4 regions of the Klebsiella sp. genome follow, and region 3 is predicted to be linked to each of the others. Evidence: predicted binding sites of a transcription regulator. Region 3 holds the regulator's gene; each other region holds the start of a gene.

Region 1 (3,265 bases), on a different contig from region 3:
CTGGTACTGCCGCGTCAGCCAACTGGCCTCTTCTCCTTTCGGTGCCCACCAGTACGACCCGGACAAGCTCAGCACGTTGCCAAACTGTCGCGGATAGCGCATCGCCACCCAGGATGCGGCCAGCCCGCCGTAGCTGGAGCCTGCAACCACGGTTTTTTGCCGGGTCAGGCTGAGTCCCTGCCGGTTCAGCCACGGCAGCAGTTCATGAGCCATAAAATCGGCGAAGTGGGGGTTTGGCGGCAGCTCTTTTGCCCGTCGCGTATGATCAAGGCTATCGATAAACACCACGTTAATCGGCGGCAGCACATGGCTGGCGATCAGGGAGTCCAGCACGTTCGCGAAGCGGTACTCGTCCTGGTACGTTTTGCCATCGAACAGCATCAAGGTCCAGCGCGCGGGCTGCGGCAAACGCGGACGGTAAATCATCACTTCTCGTGTATTTTGCAGGAAGTCGCTACGTAGCTGGTGGCGGGTTAAGGTGCCGTAGCGCAGCGGCTGCGTCATACGTTGCACCGAGCAAAAACGTGCAGGATTAAGCGCCAGCAAAGAGTAGCGACTCCAGCGATCCTGGGCAGCGTTGACGCTGTTGGGGTTGAGCGGATCGGCCTGGGCGCTGACCAGAATCGCTCGCCGCTGCTCCCGCGCGCTGCCCGCCACCTGCGGCACATCCGGAGCCAGCTTATATTGCATTAGGGTATCGGCGGGCACCACGTAGCTGCGAAACCAAACATCGGAGTCGCCGAGGCGAAACAGCGGATCGTGATCTCCCGCCGGAGAACCCAGAATAAACACGTTCTGGCTCGCCCCGCGCCACAGGAAAGTCACTCGCTTATGGCTGGCGTCCACCGGTTCCACCATGGGCGTTCCTTCCAGTTCACGCTCCTGCCAGAAATTCGCCGTTGAACCTCCTGCCGCCAGCTCGCGCTTAAGCTGCTGCAGACGCGGACTGACCGGATCCAGCGCCTGTGTTTTTGCCAGCGCGGTAGTCTCTCGCATCTGCCATTGAAAACGCCAGCGCGCGCCCTCTTCACCGTGCAGTACCAGTGAGGAGGCACGGTTTACCGGCAGAGAAAATAGCAAAGTTTGTTCTCCATCTGCCGGGCCGCCTGCCAATAGCGTGCGCAGGCGACGATTGTTCTCATCCAGCAGTCGGGCATCGGTGACGCCGGAGAGAGTCGCCGCAACATAGTTCTCACCCAGCTTTGGCAGGTCAAAACAGACCTCGCCGCTGGCATCAAACTTCCCCTGCAGTTCACCTTGTAAAGAAGGTGATTCACAGTTCATCGCCGCTGCCGGTAAGGCACTCATGCCAATTAGCAGGCCGCTCCACGCCGTCTTCATTGCCCGATATTTCCTTGTAAAAATTTGTTAATAACGCTAATGCAAATAATAACTATTTGCAATAACATTGACGCCGTTAATGACAGCCGCTGGACGATTCATCACGAAGATGGCGGTTTTTTTGATGGCGACTTAACCAAGGAAAAATCATAAAAATGTTTAAATATAATAAGATAACAGCACTCTGGGCCGCGAGCCTCGCGGTATCCACCTTCGGCGGGCAGGCGCTGGCGGCGGAGGAAACGATCGTTGTCACCGCAGGCAACGGCGAAGATCCAACAGCGCCGCTAAAGGGAATTGTGGCAACAAAGACGCTGTCGGCGACGAAAACTGCCGCAGAGATCGTCAAGACGCCGCAGTCGGTATCGGTGGTCACCCGCGATCAAATGCAGGCGCTGGATGTCACCTCGGTTTCCCAGGCGCTGCGCTATAGCGCAGGCGTCTTTACCGAATATCGCGGTGCCTCTAACCGCAACGACGAAGTTTTCGTGCGCGGCTTTAGCTACGTGCCCAAATTCCTCGATGGCCTGAGCTACGGGGCCACTGCCTCCTCACAGACCGGGACTTTCGACCCGTGGCTGCTGGAGCGCGTTGAGCTGGTGCGCGGCCCGGCCTCGGTGCTGTTTGGTCAGGTTAATCCTGGCGGGCTTATCAGCATGACCAGCAAACGCCCCACCAGCCAGCCGATTCATGAAGTGCAGTTCCGTACCGGCAATAACAACCTTGCCGAAGGGGCCTTCGATTTTGGCGGTCCGCTGAGCGATGACGGCCATCTGCTCTATCGCCTGAACGGGATCGCCCGCACCCAGAATAATCAGATAGATGACTACAAAGAGACGCGGATGGCCATTGCCCCGGCACTGACCTGGTATCCTAACGACGCCACCCGCTTTACCCTGTTAACCAGCTACCAGAAAGACCCGGATGCCGGTTACCGTAACTTCTTGCCGCGCTACGGCACCGTGGAAAGCGTCGACGGAAGCTATATTCCGCGCGATTTTAACGTCAGCGACCCTAACTACAATCAGTCGTGGCGCGAACAAACGATGATTGGTTATGAATTCGAGCACCAGCTAAACGATACCTTCACCCTGCGGCAGAACGCCCGCTACGCGACCATCAAACAGAAGTACCGCTATCTGGTTTATACCACCAGCGCAGCCAACAGTTCCGTACTCTCGCGCCGCGCCCAACATGAAGAGCGCCAGACCGATGAGTTTGGTATTGATAACCAGCTTGAGGCGCAGTTTGCCAGCGGCCAGGTGGCACATACGGTGATTGGTGGTCTGGATTACAAAACCAGTAAAGATAAACAGTACCTCGGCCGCGCCGGCGGCTCACAGTACGATATCGACTGGCGCAGTCCTTCTTACGGCGTTAGCGTTGATGAAAGCACCTTCAGCACCGCCAGCGATGAGCAGCAAAATCTCGACCAGGCGGGAATTTATCTCCAGGATCAGCTGAGCTGGCAAAATTGGGAGCTGCTGGTTTCCGGGCGCTACGACTGGGCAGAAGTACGCACCACTGATTTTACCGACGCCAGCAGCACCCAGCAGAATGACAGTAAGTTCACCTGGCGTACCGGGTTGCTGTACGCCTTTGATTTCGGCCTCTCGCCCTATATCAGTTACAGCACTTCGTTCGAACCTAATCTACAAACCAACCGCGCGCCGGGCGTCGGGCCGTTCGATCCAAGCGAAGGCAAGCAGGTAGAAGTGGGCCTGAAATATCAGCCGAACCCAAACGCGTTAATGACCCTCGCGCTGTATGACCTGACGCAGAGCAACGTCGCCACCTACAACAGCGCGGCCGGATGGTTTGAAAATAGCGGTAAGGTTCGTTCGAAAGGGGTGGAAGCCGAAGCGCACGCGACGGTCTTCGATAACCTCAACCTGATTGCTTCTTATACCTACACCGATGCGGA
Region 2 (3,265 bases), on a different contig from region 3:
CAATGGAGGCTGCAACCTTATTTTTCAGCGAGGTCGCGTCCATTTTACCCAACCAGCTGAGCTTCTCCTTGCCCTCGTTGATATCTAGTTGCGAGACAAAATTTTCATAGCCGGAGAACATTACCATCACCAGCAGACCGCCCACCAGAGTCATATCCACCAGCGACAGCAGGGTCAGAATCATATCCGACTCACTGACGCTGAATATGTGCGGCAGTATGTGGAAGATCTCCTGAAAAAATTTGATCGTCAGCGCAATCAGCCCAAGCGAAAGGCCAAAATAAACCGGTGCCAGCAGCCAGCGCGAGGCATACATAGCGTTTTCCAGAAAGCGTTCCATAAGATCCCGTAAGTTAACAAAAACGAACGGTATTATATCGCAACAAAGCAACGTTATAGCAACAGCTTACCAACAGAGCAACTATCAGATGGGCGTAAAAAAGGCTGGCACAAGGCCAGCCTGGAGAGATGCGTTGGAGAGAGGGGGGTTACTTCGCTTTTACGGTTTCTTCGCCCACCAGACCAATCTTCAGATAGCCCGCCTGATGCAAAGTATCCATAACTTTCATCATCGTCTCGTAATCCACGGTCTTATCCGCGCGGAAGAAGACCGTCGTATCTTTCTTGCCTTCAGTCAGAACATCCAGCGACGTAATCATGCTCTCTTCAGTGATCGGGTCATTACCGAGGAACATGGTTTTATCCGCTTTCACCGACAGATAAATAGGCTTTTCAGGACGCGGCTGCGGCTGGCTGGAAGACGCCGGGAGATTAACCTTCACGTCTACGGTAGCGAGCGGAGCCGCCACCATAAAGATGATCAGCAGCACCAGCATGACGTCGATAAACGGCGTCACGTTGATGTCATGCATTTCGCCGTTATCATCGAGGTTTTCGTTAAAATGCATTGCCATAAAGCATCAACCTACGCGTAATTTCTGTGCGGTACGGACCGACTTAACGCCGCTGGCGCTCAGGTCGAGGTCACGGCTTTGCAGCAGCAATATCTGGGCTGCAACATCGCCAAGGGAAGCTTTGTAGCTGGCAATCATACGGGCGAAAATGTTGTAGATGACAACAGCTGGAATCGCGGCGAAGAGGCCGATTGCCGTCGCCAGCAGCGCTTCTGCGATGCCTGGAGCAACAACCGCCAGGTTAGTGGTTTGCGTCTGGGCAATACCGATAAAGCTGTTCATGATGCCCCAGACGGTGCCAAACAGGCCGACGAACGGGGAGATTGCGCCGATAGTCGCCAGATAGCCATTACCACGTCCCATATAGCGACCGACCTGCGCTACGCGACGCTCAAGGCGGAAGCCGGTACGTTCTTTAATGCCTTCGTTATCTTCCACGCCTGCGGAAAGCTCCAGCTCGTTCTGCGCTTCGTTGATCAGCTGCGAGGTCAAGCTTTTAGCATGGAAAGCGTTAGCAATATCGCTGGCCTGGTCGAGAGAGCGTGCTTCGGCAACCAGCTGCTGCTCGCGCTTGAGGCGGCGCTTGCTGGACAGGATCTCAGCACCTTTGCCAAAAAAGATAGCCCATGTCACGACCGACGCCAGAATCAGGCCGATCATCACCACCTTAACGACAATATCGGCGTGATGATACATACCCCAAACGGAGAGATCCGCCTGCATCAAATTATTACCCACACTGTATCTCCAGGACGTAAATCACAAAATCTGCGCACAATAATATCAAAACGTCATCGAATTGATAGTGGTTCTCATTAGTATTTACACTGTGCAGCAAATCACGTTTATTTTCCTTGCGCTTACGCAGTAAAAAAGTTGCTGACCCCGTCATTGATAAAATTTTTACCTGTATCCGCCACGACCCGGTACATAAACGGGTATTCATGTTAGTTTAGACGTCCAGACGTATAAAAATAGGTTATCTGAACATGGCTGATAAACATCTTGATACTGCGCTGGTTCACGCTGGCCGCAGCAAAAAATACACGCAAGGCTCGGTAAACAGCGTGATTCAGCGCGCGTCATCGCTGGTTTTCGACACCGTCGAAGCGAAAAAACACGCCACCCGCAACCGAGCCAAAGGCGAGCTGTTCTACGGCCGCCGCGGTACCCTGACCCACTTTTCTCTGCAGGAAGCCATGTGCGAACTGGAAGGCGGCGCCGGCTGCGCCCTCTTCCCCTGCGGCGCAGCGGCGGTCGCCAATACCATTCTGGCATTTGTCGAGCAAGGCGACCATGTTCTGATGACCAACACCGCGTACGAACCGACCCAGGATTTTTGTACTAAAATCCTCGCCAAACTCGGCGTCACCACCAGCTGGTTCGACCCATTGATCGGCGGAGATATTGCTTGTCTGGTGCAGCCCAACACCCGCGTGGTATTTCTGGAATCTCCAGGCTCCATCACCATGGAAGTCCATGATGTTCCGGCTATCGTCGCGGCGGTACGCAGCGTCGCGCCCGAAGCGATTATTATGATCGACAACACCTGGGCGGCGGGCGTGCTGTTTAAAGCGCTGGACTTCGGCATCGATATCTCCATTCAGGCTGCAACCAAATACCTGATTGGTCATTCCGACGGAATGGTCGGCACCGCGGTGGCCAATGAGCGCTGTTGGGCGCAGCTTCGCGAAAATGCCTATCTGATGGGACAAATGGTGGATGCCGATACCGCCTATATGACCAGCCGCGGTCTGCGTACCCTGGCCGTACGTCTACGTCAGCATCATGAAAGTAGCCTGCAGATTGCCGAATGGCTGGCTCAGCACCCGCAGGTGGCGCGCGTCAATCACCCAGCTCTGCCCGGCAGTAAAGGCCATGAGTTCTGGAAACGCGATTTCACCGGTAGCAGCGGACTGTTCTCTTTTGTCCTCAATAAGCGCCTGACCGACGCCGAGCTGTCCGCCTATCTGGACCACTTCAGCTTGTTCAGCATGGCCTACTCCTGGGGTGGCTTTGAATCGCTGATTTTAGCCAATCAGCCGGAGCAAATTGCCGAAATTCGTCCGGATGCTGAAGTCGATTTCAGCGGTACCCTGATCCGTGTGCACATCGGGTTAGAAAATGTTACCGATCTGCTGGATGATTTAGCGGCGGGCTTCGCGCGTATCGTGTAAAGTGACAGTGAGTGGCAACAATAGCGGACGTTTTTAAGAGAAGCGGCCGCTTTAGTTGCGCCCGGGATCAAGGTGCTCGGGTCTCTTCAGGAGTACACTAGACAAAAAATACGGTACCACTTAGGAAAGTCCATGGTTGTCATTCAAGAAATTGTCGCCGCGCTGTGGCAGCAT
Region 3 (3,265 bases):
ACGCGTCAACAGGCGGCAGCGGTGATGCGCGAACACCTCAATGAAGAAGGCGTGATTCAGTTTCTGCTGAAATCCTTTGTGGAAGGTCAGTGGCGGTTTAACGTGCCGGTATTGTGGGAGCAATATGACAATATCGTCGGCTGGCAAACCATCCCCGCCTGGCCGCATCCGGCGCAGTTTATCCCCGGCGGTAACTCACCCTACGTAACCGATGCCTACCGTGAGGCTCTGCTGGCTCAATTCCCCCAGGCACGGGCCCATGTGATTGCCGGAGCCGGACATTGGGTACATGCAGAAAAACCAGAGGCTGTTTTACGGGCAATACGCCGTTATTTGACCTCCATAGCCGCGTAACTGGCTAAAATCTGCCCGACCGCGCGGCAGAATGCCCGCGGTCGTTGGCGCAGCCCCTCGCCTGATGTATTATGGCGGGCTATCTGCGTCGGCTATGCCCGACAGCTTGTTTCCCCCGAAGTCACTCTGAATCATGGCAAAAGAACAAACGGACCGTACGACATTAGATTTGTTCGCAACCGAGCGTCGGCCGGGTAGACCGAAAACCAATCCGCTTTCACGCGACGAACAGCTGCGTATCAACAAACGCAATCAGCTCAAGCGCGATAAAGTTCGCGGTTTGAAGCGCGTTGAGCTGAAGCTCAATGCCGATGCGGTTGATGCGCTCAATGAGCTGGCCGAAGCCCGCAACATGAACCGCAGCGATCTGATTGAAGAGATGCTGATGAACCAACTGGCGGCCCTGCGCAGCCAGGATAAAGCCTAAAACCCTCAAAAAATAAGCTTTCATGTAGCAGAGTGTGCAGTCGGGCGTGATTGCTGTTTCCGCGCCCTTCTCAGTTCTGCTATCATTGCCCCTATCTGTGGGCATTTAAGTCCCTACCACATCATTAAGTTTCAAGAGGTTATTTTACTCATGGCAATCATCGGCATCTTTTTTGGCAGCGACACCGGCAACACCGAAAATATTGCAAAAATGATTCAAAAGCAGCTTGGTAAAGATGTTGCTGATGTGCGCGACATTGCCAAGAGCAGCAAAGAAGATCTGCAAGCTCACGATATTCTGCTGCTCGGCATCCCAACCTGGTACTACGGTGAAGCACAGTGTGACTGGGATGATTTCTTCCCGACGCTGGAAGAAGTCGATTTCAACGGCAAACTGGTCGCGCTGTTTGGCTGCGGCGATCAGGAAGACTACGCTGAATACTTCTGTGATGCGCTGGGTACCATTCGCGACATCATCGAACCCCGCGGCGCCACTATCGTTGGTCACTGGCCGACCGCTGGATATCATTTTGAAGCATCTAAAGGTCTGGCAGATGACGACCACTTCGTGGGTCTGGCCATCGACGAAGACCGTCAGCCAGAACTGACTAACGAACGCGTGGAAAAATGGGTAAAACAGATTTCTGAAGAGCTGCACCTCGAAGAAATCAAGAATGCCTGAGTCTAAACGGCGTTATCGTCAGATTTCGCCGAATTAATAGATAAAAGCAATCAAAGTTATAGCTACAAGTTTTTAACTTTTAATCACATATCTGTACAATGTCCTCTGATTTAACGAGGTCACGTGAAGCACTTTGTAGCCAGTGCCTCGTTTTTGACAGCATACAAGGCCCGATGCTTGCAGTTTTCATTTCACCATGGCAGTTCTATAATGAGACGCATTACATCGGGTGATTCTCTGTATTACTTCCGTTGATGGAAGTAGATCGTTTAGCAACAGGACAGATTCCGCATGACTGACAACAATACCGCATTAAAGAAGGCTGGCCTGAAAGTGACACTTCCGCGATTAAAAATCCTGGAAGTCCTGCAGGAACCGGATAACCATCATGTCAGTGCGGAAGACTTATATAAACGCCTGATTGATATGGGTGAAGAGATTGGTCTGGCAACCGTCTATCGCGTACTGAACCAGTTCGACGACGCCGGCATCGTCACCCGTCATAATTTCGAAGGTGGTAAATCCGTTTTCGAGCTAACGCAACAGCATCATCACGATCATCTGATTTGCCTTGATTGCGGCAAAGTGATCGAATTTAGCGATGACTCAATTGAAGCTCGTCAACGTGAGATTGCCTCCCGACACGGTATTCGCCTCACCAACCACAGCCTGTACCTGTACGGTCACTGTGCAGAAGGCGATTGCCGCGAAGATGAACATGCCCACGACGCGGTGGAAAAGTAATTCCCCGTTGCGTAAGCAGCAAAAAGCCAACCTGACGGTTGGCTTTTTTTATGGCTACGAAAAGTAAAAATCAGGGTTTCGTGTTGTTGCTACGAATCTCTTTCCAAATCTGGTCACAGCGCGACTGTACTGCCTGATCGTTACCGGTTTTACGCGCCTGGATACATTGCTGGTAATCCAGTACTCGCACGCTTTCCTGGGTGGCGAACTGCTGATGCTGCTTCTCTTGCTTCAGAACGTCTAATACGCTCTGGCAGGCTTCGACTTTATCTGGGTTACCTTCAGCAGTATTAATACAGGCGCTGTAGGCATCTTTTAACTTTGAATCCTCTTTCGGCGCTGGCGACTGCGTGCAGGCAACCAGACCTGCCGCCACAATGGCGACAAGCAATAGCTTCTTCATAATCGACCTCGGGAAATTGCGGCAGGATCACGCCCGCCGCACTGGCATCAGAAAATGGTGAATGGAGCAATAACCATGAACTTCACGTCGCGCTCATCCTGGAAGATGTTGCCGTAGCCGCCGCTCCAGCTTGGGATATCGGAGTGGTTGTCGTATTGAGTAAAGTGCAGTTTAAACAGCGTACCCTTCGCGCGTCCTTCCTGTACGGTGTACATCGCATCCAGGCTATAGGCTGACTCTTCCAGACGTTTGTCAGGGTTGTAGTAAGCATCAGGAGAAGACATTTTTCCTGGTTTTGCATCCCATGCATAAACATAGGACGCGCCGAAGGCCCAACCCGGCATATTCCAGTTCTTCATGTCATACATCGCACCGAAGAACACCGCTTTTTCACCGTTGGCGTTGAAGTCAGAGCGGTTATCCCACCAGACATCCAGACGACCGTTAGATGAGGCGTAAGTCGGCGTCATACGCTGCAGGAAGTAGCCCTGCTGACCATCGGCTTTAACCCAGGTTCCTTCCAGGCGCAGGTCGAGAACATCAGCAACCTTATAGCCAAAGGTCAATGCCTGTAGCCAGGCGGTACCATCATAAATATCGTTCGCCCCGCCGTTGCTGACTTTATCGCGAGTACCGTAGAACTGGTAGCTGGTGGT
Region 4 (3,265 bases), on a different contig from region 3:
TAAATAAGAAGTTGTCGTAATCGGTTTTACCACCCGGAATCGCATCCGCCGAGCTGACTTTGCCGTTGGCGACATCCTGCTGCTGGGCGTAGCCGACAAAATCATCGACCTTATTTTCCGTCCACTGGTAGCGCACACCGCCGCTAATCGTGAAGATATCGTTCAGGTCATAGCTGGACTGCAGGAAAGGTGCCAGGTTGGTAATGCTGTAGCTCGGATAACGACCGGTAGTATAAATCGACTGATTATTCAGGCCGCCGGAAGGCATCGATTGCCCCAGGTCGAAGAACATCTGGTTGGCGTTGAAGGTTTCGTGATCGGCATCCAGTCCCCAGGTCAGATCCCAGCCGTCCAGCGGCTGGCTATTCAGGGTTATCTTCGCGCCATATTGATCGGTATCCTGCTTTGAGGAAGAGAAGCTGCTGACCTGGCCTTTACTTAGCGTAGGGAAGGGGTAAAAGGTCAGGGATTCATCACGATAATAGACCTGGCTGACCAGGTTCTGACCAAAGAAGTCAGCATCGGAATATTGCAGACTAATCAGGTGGCGTTCGGTGCCGGGGACGCGGTCGGAATTAAGCCCGTCAGTGGTGAAGGCTTTACCGTCGCCGGTCACCGCCGACATATTTTTCCCCAGATACAGTCCGTAGTCGTCGCCCTGACTTTTATAGTACTGCGTAACTAGCTGCAGCTGACGGTTATCGTCAATTTCAATGGTGCCTGTACCCATCACGTCCAGGCGGTCGGAATGCTGGAGGCCTGTCTGGGTATTATCGAGGATAAGCGCATCGTTGTTGCCGTCATACCAGCCGCCAAAGCGTTGATAGGCTACGGACAAGCGGCCAGATGCGTGGTCGGTTCCACCACTCACCGCCGCCGCGACGCGCTCATCATGATCGTTACTATTAGCAAAGCCGGTTTTGCCGCCCAGTTCCAGATCGACCTGGCGCTCCTGTTGGCCCTTTTTGGTGACGATATTGATAAGACCGCCGGTACTGCCGCCGCCGTACAGCGATGTTGCCCCGGAGATCACTTCGATGTGCTCAATGTTGAAAGGATCGATAGAGTCGAGCTGACGGCTGTCGGTACGGGAAGAGTTAAGGCGAACGCCGTCAATCAGCACCACGATCGCGCGACCGCGCATATTCATGCCGTAGTTAGTACGTCCCTGGCTGCCGACGTCGATGCCGGGGATCAGCTGCGCCAGGACATCTTTGAACTCTTTACCGCCCTGAACCTGTTGTTCAATTTCCTGGCCTTCGATAACCCAGGTGGTCTGGGCCATTTCAGCGACGGTACGGTGTGTACGGTTGGCGCTGACGATCATGTTGTCATCAGCGGCCCAGGCGGGGAGGGCGGTTGCCAGCAGCAGTGGGTTAAGCACCCAGAGACGCGTTTTCATGCTCATTCCTTTTATGAGTTTACGATATCGTTGTTTTAGTTTTCCGGTACGGGCGCACCGGTTGTTACAAGGTGAAATAAACAGAAATGTTTAAGGCTGAAGTTTGCCCGTATTGATTATTGTTATCAATATCATTTACGTGAAATGTGCAAATAACCTATTGAAAGCATTACTTAATGTGCGGGTAATTAGGGGGGTGACCGACGGAGGAGCCATCGGTCAAAGAGAGATTTAGTGCTGAAGAACCTGCGGCCAAAGACGCATCGTGGTCTCGGCAATTTGCATGATTTTAGTGAAATCTGCACCTTCGCGGGCGCTGATTGACATGCCCTGCAATACGCAGCTTAAGAACTGCGCCAATTGGCTCACGTCGCCGTCAGACGGAAGTTCGCCGCGTATCTGCCGCTGCTGTAGAAATTGCGTCAATGCCTGTTCCTGCATGGCATGCCGCGATTTAAGTGTATTGGCGATATCGGTAGACGAGGCCGCCAGCGCTGCAGAGGCGTTGACCATAAAGCAGCCTGCGGGCGTTTCTTTGCTGGTAAAGCAGGTGGCGACAGCGGTGAAATAATCGCGCAATGCCTGATCGACGGTTTTGCCCTCATCAAACAGCAATGCTTCGTGTTTGGCGGCAAAGCGAGAGATGTAGCGATCCAGCACTGCGCGAAACAACCCCTCTTTATTCACGAATTCTGCATAGAGCGTTGGCGCTTTTGCGCCCGTCGCCTCCACCAGATCGGCGAGAGAGGTGGCTTCATAGCCGTGCTGCCAGAAGAGTGTCATGGCCTTATCCAGCGCCGCGTCCCTGTCGAACACTTTAGGTCGGCCACGGCTTTTTTTTACACAACCCTGAACGTCAGTTGTCATGGTGCCGTTGTACCTGTGTTGGTTTGTTGAAAGGCCATTATAAAAATAAACGTCATAGGCTGCCAGTGATGTCGCTCTAAAAATAAATAATTCATATATGTATGAATTTTAAGTTTTTTATAAATAGTTAAACGGTCGTTATAAAAATGGTTTGACGTGTGATGTGGATCACATTATTATTTACCTATCGATCGTTAAGTTAATTCGTTCGACCCTACAAAAACATTCATCTGCATAGGTATAATAATCATGAAAAACGTTAAAACATTGGCCATCGCCGCTGTTCTTAGCTCGCTCTCTTTCGCAAGCTTTGCCGCTGTTGAAGTTCAGTCAACCCCGGCAGGCCAGCATAAAATTGGCACCGTTTCCGCTTCCGCCGGGACCAACCTGGGTTCTCTGGAAGATCAGCTGGCGCAAAAGGCTGAAGAAATGGGCGCAAGCTCTTATCGTATTACTTCGGTAACCGGTCCTAACACCCTTCACGGGACTGCGGTTATCTACAAATAATTTTTTGTACCCTGTCATGCCACTGACAAAACGCGGACCTGACCCCTTCAGCAGCCCGCGTTAGCAAGAAATATGTTGTACCCTGTTTGATTATTGCTACAAAAAAACCGCCAGCACGTTTGTGTCAGGCGGTTTTTTTATATCTGCTTTCAGGAGGCTATAGCGACTGCGTGCTGCCACCATGGTGACGCGTCACGTCAACCGGCATACCTGAACGCAGCGTCATTGCGCGTTCCATAACATCCTCATCGGTTAACTGGGTCTGCTTAAAGGCCTGCATGCTGTCGTTAAGCGTAATAGGCAGCGTCTGCGGATCGTCATCAATGTGTTTGGACAGCGGCTGGTGAATTTCAACCAGACGTGTACCGTTCGGCTCGACAGAGGCTTTAATCGGCGTATTGATAATGGTGACCTTAGTGCCCGGCGTTATCTTGCTATACAACGTTTTGATATCGTCATCACGCAGGCGGATGCAGCCGGAGCTGACGC

Evidence for each region. Region 3 encodes Fur, which represses iron uptake genes when iron is present. Its sites were predicted from a motif close to ATAATAATGAGAACNACTATCAA; they were not measured.
Region 1: the regulator Fur is predicted to act here: its motif matches at 1,381-1,403, upstream of QVF11_RS03495 (TonB-dependent siderophore receptor).
Region 2: the regulator Fur is predicted to act here: its motif matches at 1,714-1,736, upstream of exbB (tol-pal system-associated acyl-CoA thioesterase).
Region 4: the regulator Fur is predicted to act here: its motif matches at 1,515-1,537, upstream of QVF11_RS26160 (TonB-dependent siderophore receptor).

Annotation. Positions count from the first base shown of each region.
Region 1 is NZ_JAPUEW010000008.1:318,068-321,332, reverse strand. Features, by position in the region: gene QVF11_RS03500 (alpha/beta hydrolase-fold protein) at 1-1,341, opposite strand, end outside; gene QVF11_RS03495 (TonB-dependent siderophore receptor) at 1,497-3,265, shown strand, end outside.
Region 2 is NZ_JAPUEW010000027.1:38,863-42,127, forward strand. Features, by position in the region: gene QVF11_RS08755 (TIGR00645 family protein) at 1-340, opposite strand, end outside; gene exbD (TonB system transport protein ExbD) at 489-914, opposite strand; gene exbB (tol-pal system-associated acyl-CoA thioesterase) at 921-1,652, opposite strand; gene metC (cystathionine beta-lyase) at 1,904-3,091, shown strand; gene yghB (DedA family general envelope maintenance protein YghB) at 3,224-3,265, shown strand, end outside.
Region 3 is NZ_JAPUEW010000075.1:120,624-123,888, reverse strand. Features, by position in the region: gene ybfF (esterase) at 1-354, shown strand, start outside; gene ybfE (LexA regulated protein) at 488-781, shown strand; gene fldA (flavodoxin FldA) at 932-1,462, shown strand; gene fur (ferric iron uptake transcriptional regulator) at 1,754-2,206, shown strand; gene QVF11_RS22580 (ChiQ/YbfN family lipoprotein) at 2,277-2,609, opposite strand; gene chiP (chitoporin ChiP) at 2,657-3,265, opposite strand, start outside.
Region 4 is NZ_JAPUEW010000094.1:68,118-71,382, forward strand. Features, by position in the region: gene QVF11_RS26160 (TonB-dependent siderophore receptor) at 1-1,402, opposite strand, end outside; gene QVF11_RS26165 (TetR/AcrR family transcriptional regulator) at 1,634-2,269, opposite strand; gene QVF11_RS26170 (hypothetical protein) at 2,266-2,394, opposite strand; gene bhsA (multiple stress resistance protein BhsA) at 2,519-2,776, shown strand; gene ldtC (L,D-transpeptidase LdtC) at 2,934-3,265, opposite strand, start outside.